DNA from 3 places in the Alcanivorax sp. NBRC 102024 genome. Region 3 is predicted to be linked to each of the others. Evidence: predicted binding sites of a transcription regulator. Region 3 holds the regulator's gene; each other region holds the start of a gene.
The links. Region 3 encodes sigma-54, which starts transcription at its own class of promoters, with help from an activator protein. Its sites were predicted from a motif close to TGGCACNNNNNTTGCTNT; they were not measured.
Positions count from the first base shown of each region.

Region 1: a site for sigma-54 is predicted at 3,850-3,867, ahead of glnK (P-II family nitrogen regulator). Genes of this name have one in related genera too.
Region 2: a site for sigma-54 is predicted at 2,571-2,588, ahead of nirB (nitrite reductase large subunit NirB). Genes of this name have one in related genera too.

Region 1 is NZ_BDAS01000001.1:21,716-27,490, reverse strand. It holds gene A0251_RS00120 (acyl-CoA dehydrogenase family protein) at 1-1,062, shown strand, start outside; gene A0251_RS00115 (YifB family Mg chelatase-like AAA ATPase) at 1,644-3,134, opposite strand; gene A0251_RS00110 (accessory factor UbiK family protein) at 3,350-3,598, opposite strand; gene glnK (P-II family nitrogen regulator) at 3,969-4,307, shown strand; gene A0251_RS00100 (ammonium transporter) at 4,380-5,639, shown strand.
Region 2 is NZ_BDAS01000004.1:313,046-318,820, reverse strand. It holds gene nirD (nitrite reductase small subunit NirD) at 1-1, opposite strand, end outside; gene nirB (nitrite reductase large subunit NirB) at 4-2,532, opposite strand; gene A0251_RS09375 (NarK family nitrate/nitrite MFS transporter) at 2,855-4,324, shown strand; gene A0251_RS09370 (bifunctional protein-serine/threonine kinase/phosphatase) at 4,360-5,775, shown strand, end outside.
Region 3 is NZ_BDAS01000005.1:97,220-102,994, reverse strand. It holds gene A0251_RS09930 (KpsF/GutQ family sugar-phosphate isomerase) at 1-218, shown strand, start outside; gene A0251_RS09925 (HAD family hydrolase) at 219-722, shown strand; gene lptC (LPS export ABC transporter periplasmic protein LptC) at 719-1,276, shown strand; gene lptA (lipopolysaccharide transport periplasmic protein LptA) at 1,251-1,817, shown strand; gene lptB (LPS export ABC transporter ATP-binding protein) at 1,814-2,539, shown strand; gene A0251_RS09905 (RNA polymerase factor sigma-54) at 2,802-4,268, shown strand; gene hpf (ribosome hibernation-promoting factor, HPF/YfiA family) at 4,307-4,606, shown strand; gene ptsN (PTS IIA-like nitrogen regulatory protein PtsN) at 4,623-5,096, shown strand; gene rapZ (RNase adapter RapZ) at 5,200-5,775, shown strand, end outside.

The DNA.
Region 1 (5,775 bases), on a different contig from region 3:
GATGCCCTGCGTGACAAGGCGAAAGCCGCCGGCCTGTGGGGGTTTCAGTTGCCGAAAGAGAGGGGCGGTCTGGATGTGGGCGTGGCGGGTATGGCGGTGCTCTACGAAGAGGCCGCCCGCAGCCCGTTCGGCCCGGTGGTGTTCAACTGTGCGCCGCCGGATGACGGGACCATGATCCTGCTTAACAAGATTCTCGATGACGAGCAGAAAGCACGCTGGTTGCAGCCGATGATCGATGGCAAGGTGCGTTCCGCCTTTGCCATGACCGAGCCCGATGGCGGTTGTGGCTCGGACCCGTCCCTGACCTATACCTCCGCCACCCGGGAGGGGGACAACTGGATCATCAAGGGCCGCAAGTGGTTTATCACGGGCGCAGAAGGGGCCCAGACCTTTATTCTGATTGCCAAGACCAGCGACGACCCGCGCAAGGGCCTCACCGCTTTTCTGTTTGATGCGGACCAGCCCGGCTGGGAAGTGGTGCGGCGTATTCCCATTATGGGGCCGGAGGAGCATGGCGGCCACTGTGAGCTGAAATTCGATGGCCTGGTGATTCCCGACGAGAATCGTCTGCTGGAAGTGGGCGATGGCCTGAAAGTCACCCAGATCCGTCTTGGTACCGCCCGCCTGACCCACTGCATGCGCTGGCTGGGTCTGGCCAAGCGGTGCATGGAAGAGGCTGCCGGTTATGTGGAAAACCGCATGAGTTTCGGGACCACCCTGGCCGAGCATGAGGGTGTGCAGTGGATGCTGGGCGATGTGGCCAAGGATATCGAAGTGGGCCGCCTGCTCACCATGCAGGCGGCCTGGAAGCTGGACCAGGGCGATTTTGCCAAGAAGGAAATCTCCATGGCCAAGATCCATGTGGCCGATACCCTGCACAAGGCCGCTGATACCGCCATCCAGCTGTGTGGTGCCCGTGGCTATTCCAAAGACACGTTACTGGAGTGGTTCTACCGCTACGCACGTCAGGCCCGGCTTGTCGATGGCGCGAGCGAAGTGCACAAAATGGTGCTGTCCCGTTTCTACCTGAAAGAGAAGCGGGAGTTCTTCAAATGGGGTTAATGCCTCTCTGTCCCTAAGTCCCCCTTCTTTCCCTCCCTGCCGCTGCACGCCCCTCCCCTGGCGTGCAAGGCGGCAGCGCTGGTTTTCCTTGCCCGGGTAGATCATCCAGGCACCCCGGCGGCGGTAACCCGTTATCGCTAATCTCTCCCCGTGGTTTGTTGTGTCTGGCGGCGCTCGCCCTGTCCGGACTTTACCCCTGTGCCCGGCCCGCCGGGCCGATCACTAATGTCAATTTTGAGGTGCTTGTTTTTTCATATTTGTGATAGCCTGCAAAAAAATGACGTGATGCGTGTCACGGATTTTGGTCAGTCTCGACGGCCAGAAACGGGCAAAGCCGTAACCGGTCCCATGGACGGGGCGGCCGTCATTAACAATAAAAAAGACGCACTTCTGTGGGGGAAGTTGCGTGGTTGCCATTTAACGGGTTGTGGGGAAATGCATCATGCTGGATCAATACACCAGACAGCTTTATCTGGAGAGGCTTTTTAGGGGGGTGCTTATCATTGTGCCCCTGTCATTGCTGGCCGTGCTGGTGGCGATCCTGATCGCCGGCTGATCCGGCGTCAGGAGCCGGGGTCGGCTCATTGGGTGTCTGCGACGGATTGCCGGTAGCTGAGGGCTTCGCGCAGGTGATCCCGGTCGACGGCGTCGGTGCCGGCCAGATCGGCGATGGTGCGTGCCACCCGGGCACTGCGATGCAGGGCCCGGGCAGACAAGCCCATGCGGGTCATGACATTGGCCAGCCAGTCCCGGTGGGGGCGCAGCAACGGGTCCAGGTCATCGCTGCCCAGTTCCCGGTTCAGGCGTTGCTGACGTCGCCATTGCCGTTGCCAGGCGTCGCGGACCCGGGCGCGTACCATGTCGCTGGTTTCTCCCTGCCGGTCACCCAGCAGTTCCTTTGCTTCCACGGCGGGCACGTCCAGATGCAGGTCAATGCGGTCCAGTAACGGCCCGGACAGTTTGTTCTGGTAACGCTTTGCCTTGTCGCACCGATAGCCACAGCCCTTTTCCGGGTCACCCAGGTACCCGCAGGGGCAGGGGTTCATGGCGGCGATCAATTGAAAGCGGGCGGGGAAAGTCAGTTGTTGGGCGGCACGGGCGATACTCACCTCGCCGGTTTCCAGCGGTTCCCGTAATACCTCCAGCACCCGCCGATCAAATTCCGGCAATTCATCAAGAAACAGGATGCCGTGGTGTGCCAGGGAAATCTCCCCGGGCCGCGGGTGGCTGCCCCCGCCCACCAGGGCCGTGGCGGATGCGGTGTGGTGAGGGGCCCGGTAGGGGCGTTGATGAAACTGGTCGGCCGGACGCGGCTGTTTCAGCGAATGGATGGCCGCCACTTCCAGGGCCTGCTTCGGGTGCAAGGGAGGCACCAGGCCAGGCAGGCGGGAGGCCAGCATGCTCTTGCCGGCCCCCGGAGGCCCGCTGAGCAGCAGGGAATGGCCGCCAGCGGCGGCAATTTCCAGTATCCGTTTGGCGGCGGCCTGGCCGCGGATTTCCGACAGGCAGGCGCCCTGGAACGTGTTGGCTTGCGGTGCGGGATGCGCGTGCTGTGACAGCAGGCTCTGGCCGGTCAGGTGGGCGGCCACCTGGGCCAACCGGTCACCGGCGACGGTAACAGCGCCGGCCAGTGCCGCCTCGTCGGCATTGTCGCGGGGAACAATCAGGGTGCGGCCGGTATGCTGGCAGGCCAGGGCACAGGGCAGCATGCCGGGGACCTGGCTCAGGGCGCCATTCAGCGCCAGTTCCCCGATGAATTCGTACTGGTTACCGTCCAGCTTTCCGAGCTGACCGCTGGCCAGCAGGATGCCCAGGGCAATGGGCAGATCAAAACGGCCACCGTCCTTGGGCAGATCCGCCGGGGCCAGACTGACGGTAATGCGCCGTTGGGGAAACTCAAAACCACTATTGACCAGCGCCGAGCGTACCCGGTCCCGGCTTTCCCGCACGGCGGTGTCGCCCATGCCAACGATGGTGAAGGCAGGCAGGCCCGGCGCCAGATGGGTCTCCACCCGCACTTCCCGGGCCTGGATTCCGAGCGGGGCGCGGCTGTAGAGCAATGCGTGCGTCACGTTTCCTCGCAGAATTCAGGGGTTGCGAGGCAGTGTACGGGGAGGAGGTGGCGCTACGTGTGCGAGGTTGTCGGTGGCAGATGTAGGAAATCAGACTTTCGTAGGAGCGTAGCGAATCACTTGCCCGGAGATACGAGTGACGAGGAGCGAGTTGCGAAAGGCTGGGCTGGTCGGGCTCTTCGAAACTCGTACCTCGTCACTCGCTTTCGGTGGCGTCAGGCGTCCGTCGTTTTCTCCAACTCCGCCACCTGCTTCTCCAGTGCTTCCAGCTTTTCCCGGGTGCGCATCAATACCTGCTGCTGAATATCGAACTCTTCCCGGGTGATCAGGTCCAGTCGGCTGACGGCCTCCGCCAGTACGCTGCGCACATTTCGCTCCACTTCGCTGCGCAGGCCGCCCAGATCGGTGGGCAGGCGCCCGCTGATGTCGGCCATGAGGCGGTCGATAAAGGGTTGGTCGCGCATCTCGAATCTCCATCGGGGGCAGGACCCATGGTTGGCCAGGGCCGCTGGCAATGCGGTCTGTGGCGATGGTCCTTGTATTGGTGGGCGGATGGTAGCACGGTGTCCGGGGGCGCGGCACCGGCGGTGCAGGGCAGAGGCGATGCACCAAGTTGGAACTCGCCCCAAGGTGGTGCGCTATAATGGCGCGCCGAACCGATTCCTTGAATCGGAATCGGTGTGTAACTCCCTGAAAATGTATGACTTTCTAAATCTGGCATGGGTCGTGCACTTGTAGGGTCAGAGCGTTCGAGCAAACTGTGGATCGGGAACCATAACGGGGCTCGAAGTGAAACGGACGACACCGGACGCGGTGAAAGCTGAGGAGAATGAAATGAAACTGGTTACTGCCGTAATTAAGCCGTTCAAATTGGATGACGTGCGTGAAGCACTCTCCGAGATCGGCGTACAGGGCATCACCGTTACCGAGGTGAAAGGCTTTGGACGCCAGAAAGGTCACACCGAGCTGTACCGGGGTGCCGAGTATGTGGTGGATTTTCTGCCCAAGGTAAAAATCGAGGTGGCCATCGCCGAATCCTCTCTGGATCAGGTGATTGAAGCCATCGCGAAAGCTGCCAATACCGGCAAGATTGGTGACGGCAAGATCTTCGTTACCACCCTGGAGCAAGCCATTCGTATCCGTACCGGTGAGACCGGTGAGGACGCGATTTAAAGTTTTACCGTGTTGTAAATCGACCCATGCCAGGGTTTAGAGAACACGCTTCCATTTTCGGAGGGTTGCATTGTGGAAAATCAAATTTTTGAACTTCAGTACGCCATGGACACCTTTTATTTTCTGGTGTGTGGCGCATTGGTAATGTGGATGGCTGCCGGTTTTGCCATGCTGGAAGCCGGTCTGGTGCGTGCGAAAAACACCACCGAAATTCTCACCAAAAACGTGGCGCTGTTTGCCATTAGCTGCATCATGTATCTGGTGTGCGGTTACGCCATCATGTACGGCGGCGGCATCTTCCTGGACGGTATCGAAGCCTTCGATCTGGCCGGTGTACTGAGTGCCTCTGCGGAGAACGGTTTCGACGGCGATTCTGTCTACTCCGGTGCCTCTGACTTCTTCTTCCAGGTGGTGTTCGTGGCGACTGCCATGTCCATTGTTTCCGGTGCGGTTGCCGAGCGCATGAAGCTGTGGGCCTTCCTGGCTTTCGCAGTGGTCATGACCGGTGTGATCTATCCGCTGGAAGGTTCCTGGACTTGGGGTGGTGCCGACGTATTCGGTCTGTACAACCTGGGCGACCTGGGCTTCTCTGACTTCGCCGGTTCCGGCATCGTTCACATGGCCGGTGCTGCTGCTGCCCTGGCGGGTGTACTGCTGCTGGGTGCCCGTAAAGGCAAGTACGGTCCTAACGGTGAAGTGCACGCTATCCCCGGTGCCAACCTGCCGCTGGCGACCCTGGGTACCTTCATCCTGTGGATGGGCTGGTTCGGCTTCAACGGCGGTTCCGTACTGAAGCTGGGTGATGCTGCTAACGCACACTCTGTTGCCATGGTGTTCCTGAACACCAACGCTGCCGCCGCTGGTGGTGCTGTTGCTGCCCTCATCGTTGGCCGCATCCTGTTCGGCAAGGCTGACCTGACCATGCTGCTCAACGGTGCGCTTGCCGGTCTGGTTGCCATCACTGCCGAGCCGTCTACCCCGACTCCGCTGCTGGCTACCCTGTTCGGTGCTGCTGGTGGTGTGCTGGTAGTGTTCAGCATCCTGACTCTGGACAAGCTGAAGATCGACGATCCGGTGGGTGCCATCTCCGTCCACGGTGTGGTGGGTCTGCTGGGTCTGCTGCTGGTACCGGTTACCAACGCTGATGTGTCCTTCTCCGGCCAGATCATCGGTGCCGCTACCATCTTCATCTGGGTATTCGTGGCCAGCCTGATCGTCTGGGGCATCCTGAAAGCCGTCATGGGCATCCGGGTTTCCGAGGAAGACGAGTACGAAGGCATGGACATCGCCGACTGCGGCATGGAAGCCTACCCGGAATTCGTGAAAGGCTAATCCTTTCCCACGATTTCCTTGAAATGACAGGGCGCCTTCGGGCGCCCTTTTTTTGTTTTCAAAAAAGGGGCGCGGAGCCTTTGCAGGGCGAGAAAGGTCGATTAGGCGTTACGAGGTACGAGGAGCGAGTCACGAA
Region 2 (5,775 bases), on a different contig from region 3:
TGCTCATGCCTCCTCGACCAGTTCGATACGTTCATGCTCATAGGCCGGACGACGCTGACCCCGCTCACGCACGTATTTCAGATTGTCATCGGCACTGTCATCGTTAACGAAATGTTTGAAACGTTTCAGCGCTTCATCGTCTTCGATGGTGGTCTTCCACTCACACTGGTAGGTGTCGATCACGTGTGCCATTTCCGCTTCCAGCTCGGCACCGATACCCAGGGAGTCCTCCAGAATCACCTGCTTCAGGTAATCCAGGCCCCCTTCCAGGTTTTCCAGCCAGACGCTGGTGCGCTGCAGGCGATCGGCGGTCTTGATGTAGAACATCAGGAAACGGTCGATGGTCTTGATCAGTGCTTCGTCGGAGAGATCGGACGCGAACAGGTCCGCATGGCGCGGGCGCATGCCGCCGTTGCCGCACACATACAGGTTCCAGCCTTTCTCGGTGGCGATCACCCCCACATCCTTGCTTTGCGCTTCGGCACATTCGCGGGTACAGCCACTGACCGCCATCTTGATCTTGTGGGGACTGCGCAGACCTTTGTAACGCTCTTCCACCTGAATAGCGGTACCGACCGAATCCTTCACCCCATAGCGGCACCAGGTGGAACCGACACAGGATTTCACGGTACGCAGGGACTTGCCGTAGGCGTGGCCGGTTTCAAAGCCGGCATCCACCAGGGTGCGCCAGATATCCGGCAACTGCTCCACGCGGGCACCAAACAGATCCACCCGCTGGCCACCGGTGATCTTGGTGTAGAGGTCGTATTTCTTGGCCACTTCACCGAGCACGATCAGCTTGTCCGGAGTAATTTCGCCGCCGGCCACACGGGGCACCACGGAATAGGTACCGTCGCGCTGCAGGTTGCCCAGGAAGTAGTCGTTGGTGTCCTGCAGGCCCGCGTGGGGCTTCTTCAAGACGTAGTCGTTCCAGCAGGACGCCAACACCGAGGCTACCGTGGGTTTACAGATGTCACAGCCGTCACCGCTACCGTGTTTTTCCAGCAGTTCGTCAAAGGTGGTGATCTGACCGACTCGCACCAGGTGATAGATTTCCTGACGGGAATACGGGAAGTGTTCGCACAGGTGGTTGTTCACTTCCACACCGCGTTTTTCCAGTTCGCTGTCCAGTACCTGTTTCACCAGTGCCGAACAACCGCCACAGGTGGCGGAGGCCTTGGTGCAGGATTTCAGGTCGCCAACGGTCATGGCACCGCCATCAATGGCCGCGCACAGATCACCTTTGGAGACGTTGTTACAGGAACAGATCTGGGCGCTGTCAGGCAGGGCATCGGCCCCCAACAACGGCGCACCATCAGAGACCGGCGCCACCAGGGCGGCAGGGTCACCGGGCAGGTCCATCTCATTCAGACAAAGCTGCAACAGGTTACCGTAGTCGTTGGCATCCCCCACCAGTACCGCACCGAGCAGTTTCTTGCCGCATTCACTGATCACCGCCTTCTTGTAGATGCCGGCGGTCTGATCCATGAACACGGTGCTGCGCGAACCAGGGGTATTGCCATGGGCATCACCAATGGACGCCACATCCACGCCCATCAGTTTCAACTTGGTGCTCATGTCCGCACCGAGGAACTGTTTTTCCTGCTTGCCCATCAGATGTTCGGCCGCGATCTCCGCCATCTGGTAACCCGGTGCCACCAGGCCGAAGATGCGCCCTTCCCACAGCGCCACCTCACCGATGGCATAGATGTTGTCATCGGAGGTGACACAGTGATTGTTCACCACAATCCCGCCTCGCTCGCCGATTTCCAGTTCACAGGCGCGACCCAGTTCGTCCTGGGGACGAATCCCGGCAGAGAACACAATGACATCGGTTTCCAGATGTCTGTCTTCACCAAAATTCATTCGATGATTGCAGCTTTCCCCGTCGACAATATCCCGGGTTCCGGTGTTGGTGTGCACAGTGACACCCAGCTCCTGGATCTTGTCCCTGAGCAGGCCACCCCCAAAGTCGTCCACCTGCACGGCCATCAGGCGCGGCGCGAACTCCACCACATGGGTTTGCAGACCCAGATCATGAAGGGCTTTTGCCGCTTCCAGACCCAGCAGGCCCCCCCCCACCACCGTGCCGACCTTGCCATCCTTACTGGCGGCGATAATGGCATCCAGATCCTCAATGGTGCGGTAGACGAAACAGTTGTCCCGGTCGTTACCGGGAATCGGCGGCACAAACGGATAGGAACCGGTGGCCAGCACCAACTTGTCGTAACCCAGTGTCTCGCCGGTATGGGTGGTCACCGTACGAGCGACACGATCAATACCGTCCGCCTTGGTATTGAGCTTCAGCGTGATGTTGTGCTGATCAAAGAAACCTTCCGGCACCAGCGACAGGTCATCGGCAGTCTTGCCTGAGAAATAGCCGGTTAGTCCCACGCGGTCATAGGCCGGCAGTGGCTCCGCGCACAATACGGTAATGTCGAAGTGCTCGCGGCCACCCTGGGCTACCAGGGACTCCAGATAACGTTGACCCACCATGCCGTGGCCAATAAGTAGAAGTTGTTGCTTTGCCATAAGGCTCACCCTCGCGGTGCATGACTGACACTCACCACTGAGCAAGCCCTGTGCCAACTTGATAACCCCATGTTTCCAATAGATTTATTGGGTTTTTCTGGCAATAAATCCAAAAAAACTGCTTTCTTTTAATGCGTTCATGCACGAGAAAAATGCATTTTTTCGTGCACTGCCATGGCACAAAAACGCTCCGCAATTGCGCACAGGGATTGTCTGATTGCGGCTGCATTTCATTTTATTTTATTGAAAACAGTCACTTACCAAGGTGGCACAGGAGTTGCTCAGATCAGCCCGTCGTTAACCGCCCATGCATGGAGAAGTCATGAGCGATCAAAAGCTGAATCTGTTGAACCTGTCCGCGCCGCGTATCCGCCTGTTGCACCTGAGCTGGCTGGCGTTCTTTATTACCTTTGTTGTCTGGTTTTCCCATGCGCCATTAATGGGGCACCTTCGGGAAGCCTTCGATTTGAGCCCGGACCAGATAAAGGCGTTGCTGATACTTAACGTGGCCCTGACCATTCCTGCACGGGTGATCATCGGCTCACTGGTGGACCGCTTCGGTCCCCGACTGGTGTTTGGCTCACTGTTGATGCTGGCCGCGCTCCCCTGCTGGGCCTTCGCACTTTCCACCAGCTATGAACAGCTGGCGGTCACCCGTCTGCTGATGGGGTTTGTGGGGGCCGGCTTCGTGGTGGGCATCCGCCTGATCAGCGAGTGGTTTCCGGCCCGGGAAGTGGGCCTCGCGGAAGGCGTTTACGGGGGCTGGGGCAACTTCGGCTCCGCTGCCGCGGCGATTACCCTGCCCTCCCTGGCTCTCCTCTATGGCGGCGAAAACGGCTGGCGCTGGGCCATTGCCACCACCGGTGCCGTGTCCTTCCTCTATGGCACCTTTTTCCTGTGGCGGGCACGCAACACGCCCCAGGGGGCGTCCTACTTCAAGCCGAAGAAAGCCAGCGCCCTGGAAGTGAGCAGCAAGAAGGACCTGTTCTTTTATCTGGCCATGAGCCTGCCGCTGTACATTGCCCTGCTTGTCATCGTCTGGCGCCTGGGCCCCACCAACCTGAATCTGTTTGGCCAGACCACCCAGTTACTGTTGGCAGCACTGATTATCAGCCTGGCCGTGATACAGCTCGGTCAGGCCTGGCGGGTCAACCGTGATCACCTCAAGGAAGGGGTTCCTGAACACGACCGCTACAGTTTCAAGCAGGTGGCGATTCTGGACCTGGCCTACATGGTGACCTTTGGCTCCGAGTTGGCAGTGGTGTCCATGCTGCCGCTGTTCTTTACCGATACCTTCAGCCTGAGCGCGGTCACCGCCGGTCTACTGGCCTCCGGCTATGCCTTTATGAACCTGGTCGCTCGTCCCGGTGGCGGCTGGGTCTCCGACAAGTTCGGTCGCAAGAAATCCCTGGCGATCCTGCTCTGCGGGCTGATGGTGGGTTACGGCCTGATGAGCCAGATCGGCAGCAGCTGGCCCATTGCCCTGGCGGTGATTGCGACCATGTGCTGTTCCTTCTTTGTGCAGGCTGGCGAAGGGGCCGTATTTGCCACCGTGCCGCTGATCAAGCGCCGCCTTACCGGTCAGATCGCCGGTATGGTGGGTGCCTACGGCAATGCCGGCGCCGTGATCTTCCTGACCGTGCTGACCTTTGTGGATCCGTCCACCTTCTTCTTGGTGATTGCCGCCAGCGCGGCCGTGGCCCTGGCCGCCGTGCAGTTTCTGGATGAACCCAAGGGGCATATTGCGGAAATCGACGAAAAAGGCGACGTTCAGCTTATTGAGGTGGGCTGAGTCTCTCCGCCACGTCATACACAGGAGTTTTGATCATGGATGTAGCCAGCGCCACCGCTACCGCTCCGGAAGCCGCCGCCGAACCGGACCTGCACCCGCAGGTTCGCATCGGCCAATACAGCGATCCGGGGCCCAAGCTGCATAACCAGGATGCTCTGGCCATGCAGATTCCCGAGGGCCCACTGTTACGTACCAAGGGTATTGTGGCCGCCCTGGCCGATGGCCTGTCCAGTGCCGGTGCCGCCCGGGAGGCGGCGGAGTCCTGCGTACTGGGATTCATCAATGATTACTACGCAACGCCATCGCTGTGGAGTGTGCCACGCTCTGCACAGCGGGTGCTGGAAGCGCTGAATCGCTGGCTCTGCCGTCAGACACTGGCCGGCGAGAGCCACCTTTGCACCCTGTCATTGCTGATTCTTCGCTCACGCACGGCGCATCTGTTTCAGGTGGGGGATTCCCGCATCTGGCGGCTGCGTAATGAGCGACTGGAATGCCTGACCCGGGACCACAGCCGTATCATCGGTGACAACCGTCAGGTGCTTACGCGGGTGATGGGCGGCGATACCCGCCTGGATGTGGACTACAGCAGCAGCGACTTGCAGGTGGGCGATGTGTTCCTGCTCACCAGTGATGGGGTCCACGGTTTCCTGTCACGTTCCCGCATGCAGGGCATCGTCCGCGCCAGTGGCCAGCCGGAGGTGGCCGCCCGCAGCCTGGTAGAAGCGGCCCTGGCCAGTGGCAGTGATGACAACCTGAGCTGTCAGGTACTGCAGGTGGATGGCCTGCCGGACGCCAGCGCCGACGAAGCCCTGCGCCAGCGCGGCAGCCTGCCGTTGCCGCCCCCGTTAAGCCCGGGTATCCGCCTGGACGGTTTCACCGTGAAGCGGGAGCTTTACGCCAGTGTGCGCAGCCATCTGTATCTGGTGGAGGATGACAGTGGCAAACCCTCGGTATTGAAGACGCCGTCGGTAAACCTGGAAGATGACCGGGATGCGCTGGAGCGCTTTGTCATGGAAGGCTGGGTGGGCCAGCGACTGCGCAATGCCCACCTGCTGCACACCCTGCCGCTGCCGGACAACCCCAGCTGCCTGTATCAGCATCTGGAGTTCATTGACGGCGTCACCCTGCAACAGTGGCTGAAGGAACATCCGGATGTGGCCGTGGAAGAAAAACTGTATCTGGCGGACCAGTTGCTCAACGGGGTCCGCGCCCTGCACCGGGCCGATGTGATCCATGGCGACCTGAAGCCGGACAACATCATGGTGGATACCCGCGGGCTGGTTCGCATCGTGGATTTCGGGAGTTGCCATTGTCGTGGCATGGAGCAACACAATGCCGGCATTCCCCTTGGCACCCGGGATTACAGCGCCCCGGAACTGCTGGATGGCGTCGCCCCCAGCGAACAGAGCGATCTGTTTTCCGTGGCGGTGATCATTCATGAAATGCTCACC
Region 3 (5,775 bases):
TGCGCCGCATGCTGGACCGCAACATCGACATCCGCAAGGCCACCATCGACGAGGTGATGGTGGCCCAGCCAATCACCATTGAACCTGGCCACCTGGCCGCAGAAGCCCTGCAGATCATGGAAAGCCGCAAGATCAACGGCCTGATGGTTTGCGACCAGGACCGCAAGCCACTGGGTGCCTTCAATATGCAGGACCTGCTGCGCGCGGGGGTGGTGTAAATGCCAATGCAACTGTCTTCCATTGATGCCCAGAAACTGCGCCTGATGGCCTTCGATGTGGACGGAGTGATGACCGACGGACGCATCTACTTCAGCCCGGACGGCGAGACCCTCAAAGTCTTTAACACCCTGGACGGCCACGGCTTGAAGAAACTGGCCGCCAGCGGCGTGACCCTGGCCATCATCACAGGCCGCAACACTCCCATGGTGGCCAAACGCGCCGCCGACCTGGGCATTAACCATCTGATTCAGGGCCGCGAGGACAAGGGTGTCGCCCTGGCCGACCTGGCGAACCAGCTGGGTATTGCCGCCAGCGAAACCGGCTATGCCGGCGATGACGAACCAGACGTGAGCGCCCTGGAATGGGCCCAGCTCAGCTTTGCCCCGGCCAATGCCCATGATTGCGCCAAGGCGGCCGCCAACCACATTACCGAACGGCGTGGCGGCGAGGGCGCGGTGCGGGAAATTTGCGACGCCATCCTGACACAGCGGAGCCCGGCATGAAGCGCCAGGGCCTGCTCAGCGCCACCGGTGTCCTGATGCTGGGACTGGTGATGCTGATGACGCTCCACGAGTGGGATGACACTCTCCCCGGGCAGGAGGATGGCATCCTCACGGCACCAGCCATTGTTGCCAAAGACATTACGGCGCGGGCTTTTAGTGAAGAGGACGGCCGTCTCCAGTACTATCTGACCGCCAAAACCCTGACACAGTACGACCATAATCCACTCACGGAGATGCAGGAACCGGAGCTGGAAATGGCCAACGACAAGGGCAGCTGGACCATCGTTAGCGAGCAGGGCGTCGTCAAGGAAAATGGCGACCTGATCGTATTTTCCGGCGACGTGAAAGCCCGGAACCAGCAACAGAAGATTACCCTGGATACCCAGGAGCTGCGCTTTTACAGCGACACCAACATCGCCAGCTCTCCCGACAATGTGGACCTGGAATTTGAATCCGGCACCACCCGCGCGGGAGCGCTGGAGGCCGATCTCGACAAGGGCATCCTGACCCTTGAAAAAGGAGTAAAGAGTGAGTTTGACGCACCGGCTTCTTAGAACCATCGCCCTTGCCGCTGCCCTGCCGGTGACGGCGTTGGCGGCGCCTGCGCAAATGCCCGTGTCTGTCACCGCTGATTCCGGGCGCTTTGAGCAGGACGCTGGCAGCGGCCTGTATCGCGGCAATGTGGAGCTGATACAGGGCAAGCGCAAACTGTTTGCCGATGAAATGCGCCTGTTTACCCGTAATGGCGAACTGACTCGCGTGGAGGCCTCCGGCACCCCGGTACGCATGCAAGAAGGCAAGGACCTGCAGGCCCACGCCAACAACCTGGTCTACGACATCCGCAAACGCACCCTGGTGCTCACCGGTGATGCCTACATTGAACATCTGGGCAACACTTTCGAGGGCGCCCGGGTGGAATACAGCCTGGACTCCAAGCGAGTCGACGCCAGCAGTGAAGGCGACAAGCGAGTGAGACTGGTGATCCCCGCCGAGAACCAGACTCCTGGCACCGAACAAGCCCCACCGGCAGACGACAATGCAAACGGCGAGGCGCCTGTGGCGCCCTCCCCCGAGGCGGAGCCAAACACCCCATGAGCCATTTACGCGCCCACCACCTGGCAAAAAGCTACAAGGGCCGCCGGGTCATCGAAGATGTGTCCCTGGATGTGGAAGCCGGCCAGATCGTCGGCCTGCTCGGGCCCAACGGTGCCGGCAAGACCACCTGCTTCTACATGATCGTAGGCCTGGTGGAAGCCGATGCCGGGCGCATCGACATCAACGACGCAGACATCACCCATCTGCCCATGCATGGTCGCGCCCAGCGCGGCATCGGCTACCTGCCCCAGGAAGCCAGCATCTTCCGCCGCCTGACCGTGGAAGAGAACATCATGGCGATCCTGGAAACCCGCAAGGATCTCAGCAAGGCGGAACGTCACGAGCGCATGGAAAGCCTGCTCAAGGAATTCCATATCACCCACATTCGCGATTCCCTGGGCATGAGCCTGTCCGGCGGCGAACGGCGCCGGGCGGAAATTGCCCGCGGCCTGGCCACGGACCCGGATTTCATTCTGCTGGATGAGCCTTTCGCCGGCGTGGACCCGATTTCCGTGAACGACATCAAGGGCATCATTCGCCACCTGAAAGAGCGCGGTATTGGTGTACTGATCACTGACCACAACGTGCGTGAAACGCTGGATATCTGCGATACCGCCTATATCGTCAGCGCCGGCCATATCATCGCCTCCGGCGATGCAGACACCATTCTGGGCAACCAACAGGTGCGGGATGTGTATCTGGGGGCGGATTTCAGGCTGTAAAAGGCAATTAATAGTTAATAATGAATAATTAATAGCTACGCGACAGCCGATTGCACTGTTTGCAAGCGATTAGGCCGCGCCCAAAGCATGAGCGCGGCCTCTTACCTTGAAAAAAAGACAAGCTATTCCGCGACGTTATTAATTATTCATTATTAACTATTAATTGCCTCCCCTAGCACAGAACCACCATTGGCACAAATATTGCTTGCCTTATAGATAGGCTGTTATTCTCAGGTTTTGGGGACCAATCAGCCTGAGCAGTATGAAGCCAAGCCTACAACTACAAATCGGCCAGCAGCTGACCATGACACCGCAGCTGCAGCAGGCCATTCGCCTCTTGCAGCTGTCCACGCTGGACCTGCGCCAGGAAATTCAGCAGGCAGTAGAAAGCAATCCGTTGCTGGAGCTGGCTGACGATTTTGGCGACGAATCCCTGCCTGACACTGACGAAGACCGTCAGGACGAGCAGGAGCTGGATACCGAACGGGAAGATGCCCTGGAAGAGTTCGTGGACGACGAACCAGGCATTGAAACGGAATGGGACGATGTCTATTCCGGCCAGACCAGCAGCGCCTCCGCCGCCCTTCCCGACGATGCCGACGACTGGCAGCAACGCCATAGTGTGGCCGGCAACCTGCAGGACCACCTGCTCTGGCAACTGAACCTGACTCCCATGAGCGATGTGGACCGCATTATCGCCATGACCATCATCGAATCCCTGGACGATCGCGGCTACCTGACCGTGTCCGTGGACGACATCGTGGCGATGATGAATGCTCAAGAGGACCTGCTCACCGAAGGCGATGAACTGGAAGCCGATGAGGTACTGGCGGTGCAGCATCGCCTGCAGCAATTTGATCCGGTGGGCGTGGCCAGTCTCGATCTGGCCGACTGCCTGCGCGTGCAGCTGCGCCAACTGCCCACGGACACTCCCTTCCTGGAGTATGCCCTGGCCCTGCTGGGGCATCTGGAGCTACTGGAAAAACACGACTATGCCGCCCTGCGGCGGGTCCTGCAGATCAGCGAGGAAAATCTGCTTGATGCCCTCTCCCTGCTGCGCACTCTGGATCCTGCCCCCGGTGAGCAGATCGGGGAAAGCCAGGTGGATTACGCGGTCCCGGACGTGATCGTGCGCCAGCACCAGGGCCACTGGCAGGTGAGCCTGAACGAGGAGGTGCTGCCCAAGGTCAACCTGCAGCAGCAGTACGCCGCCATGGCCCGCAAAGCCGGGGGAGAGGATGGTCAGTACCTGCGCAACTGCGTGCAGGAGGCCAAGTGGTTCATCAAGAGCCTGCAAAGCCGCCACGACACCCTGCTGAAGGTGGCCACCCGTATTGTTGAAGTCCAGCAAGACTTCTTCGATTATGGGGAGGAGGCCATGAAACCCCTGGTTCTGGCCGACATTGCCGATGCCGTCGAGATGCACGAATCGACCATTAGTCGGGTCACCAACCAGAAATACATGATGACACCCCGCGGCGTCTTTGAGCTGAAATATTTCTTCTCAAGTCACGTGGGAACAGACGGCGGCGGTGAGTGTTCCTCCACCGCTATTCGTGCCATTATTAAGAAGCTGGTCGCTGCAGAGAATCCCCGCAAGCCGCTCAGCGACAACAAGCTGGCAAGCTTGCTGAATGAGCAGGGAATCAACGTGGCGCGCCGGACAGTCGCCAAGTACAGAGAGGCGATGAGAATACCGTCATCCAGCGCCCGCAAGCGTTTGGTGTAGGCGCCGGGACGGCCCAAGAGCAGGTAAAGGAGCCAGACATGCAAATTAATATCAGCGGTCATCACCTGGAAATTACCGACGCTTTGCGAGCCTATGTGGGAGACAAGTTTTCCCGTCTTGAACGGCATTTCGACCAGATTACCAGTGTCCAGGTGATTCTTTCCCCGGAACCCAAGACCCACAAGGCGGAATCCACTATCCATATCTCCGGGGCTGACGTCTTCGCCACCGCTGAGGCAGTGGACATGTACGCTGCCATCGACAAGCTGACGGACAAGCTCGACCGCCAGATTCTCAAACACAAGGAAAAGGCCGTCAGCCACAAGCACGGCCACTGACCCCAAAGCGACAATTATGCGAGTTCGCGAACTACTCACCGAAGCACGCACCCATAATCAGGTGCAGGCCAGCAGCAAGAAACAGCTGCTGGACCAGGTTGCGCAGCTGGCTGCGGCCGGCTGCGACAGCCTCAACGAACAGGAGGTCTTCGACGCCCTGGTAGCCCGGGAAAAGCTGGGCTCCACGGGCATCGGCGAAGGCATCGCCATTCCTCACTGTCGTCTCGGTCACTGCCAGCAACCCATCGGGCTGCTGCTGAAACTGTCCACTCCCATCGATTTTGATGCCGTTGACGGTCGCCCCGTGGATCTTGTGTTTGTGTTGCTCGTTCCCCAGGAAAACCCGGAACAGCACCTGAAAACCCTCAGCCACCTGGCCTCCCTGTTCAACGACGACGACTACCGTGCCGAGCTGCGACTCAGCAAGGACAATCACCACCTGTATCACACTGCCGTGGAATCCGAAGCGGAGCTGCGACTGGCATCATGACATTACCCATCAAGCTTTCGGGCATAGTGCGTCAGAGCCACCGCCCCTCCTCTGCTGACCGTGGATGCCTGCGTGTGGTGTATGACAGAGGCGCGGTGCAGCCATGAAACTCACCATCATCAGCGGCCGCTCCGGCTCGGGAAAGACCACGGCCCTGCAGGCCATGGAAGACCAGAACTACTATTGCGTCGACAACCTGCCGGCAGGCATGTTGCCCACTCTTGCAGAGCAGCTGAGCCAGGGAGAGCTGCCCATTGAGCGGGCGGCGGTAGGCATTGATGCCCGCAACCTGCCTACCCAGTTGCTGGCTTTTGACGCCATTCTGGATGCGCTGCATCAGCAGCAGGTCAAGACCGAAATCATTTATCTGGATGCGGACGACAGCACTCTGCTGAAACGCTTCAGTGCCACCCGCCGCCGGCATCCCCTCGGCGCGCAACAGGGCTCACTGGAATCCGCCATCCAGCATGAACGGGAGCTGTTGGCCAACATCCGCTTGCGTGCCGATCTGGTGATCGACAGCAGCAATTACGACGTACACAGCCTTCGCAATCTGATGCGTGAGCGGGTCGCCAATCGCAGCGCCGCCCTCTCCCTTCAGCTTGAGTCCTTCGGATTCAAAAATGGCCTGCCCAATGATGCCGACCTGGTGTTTGATGTACGGGTACTGCCTAACCCC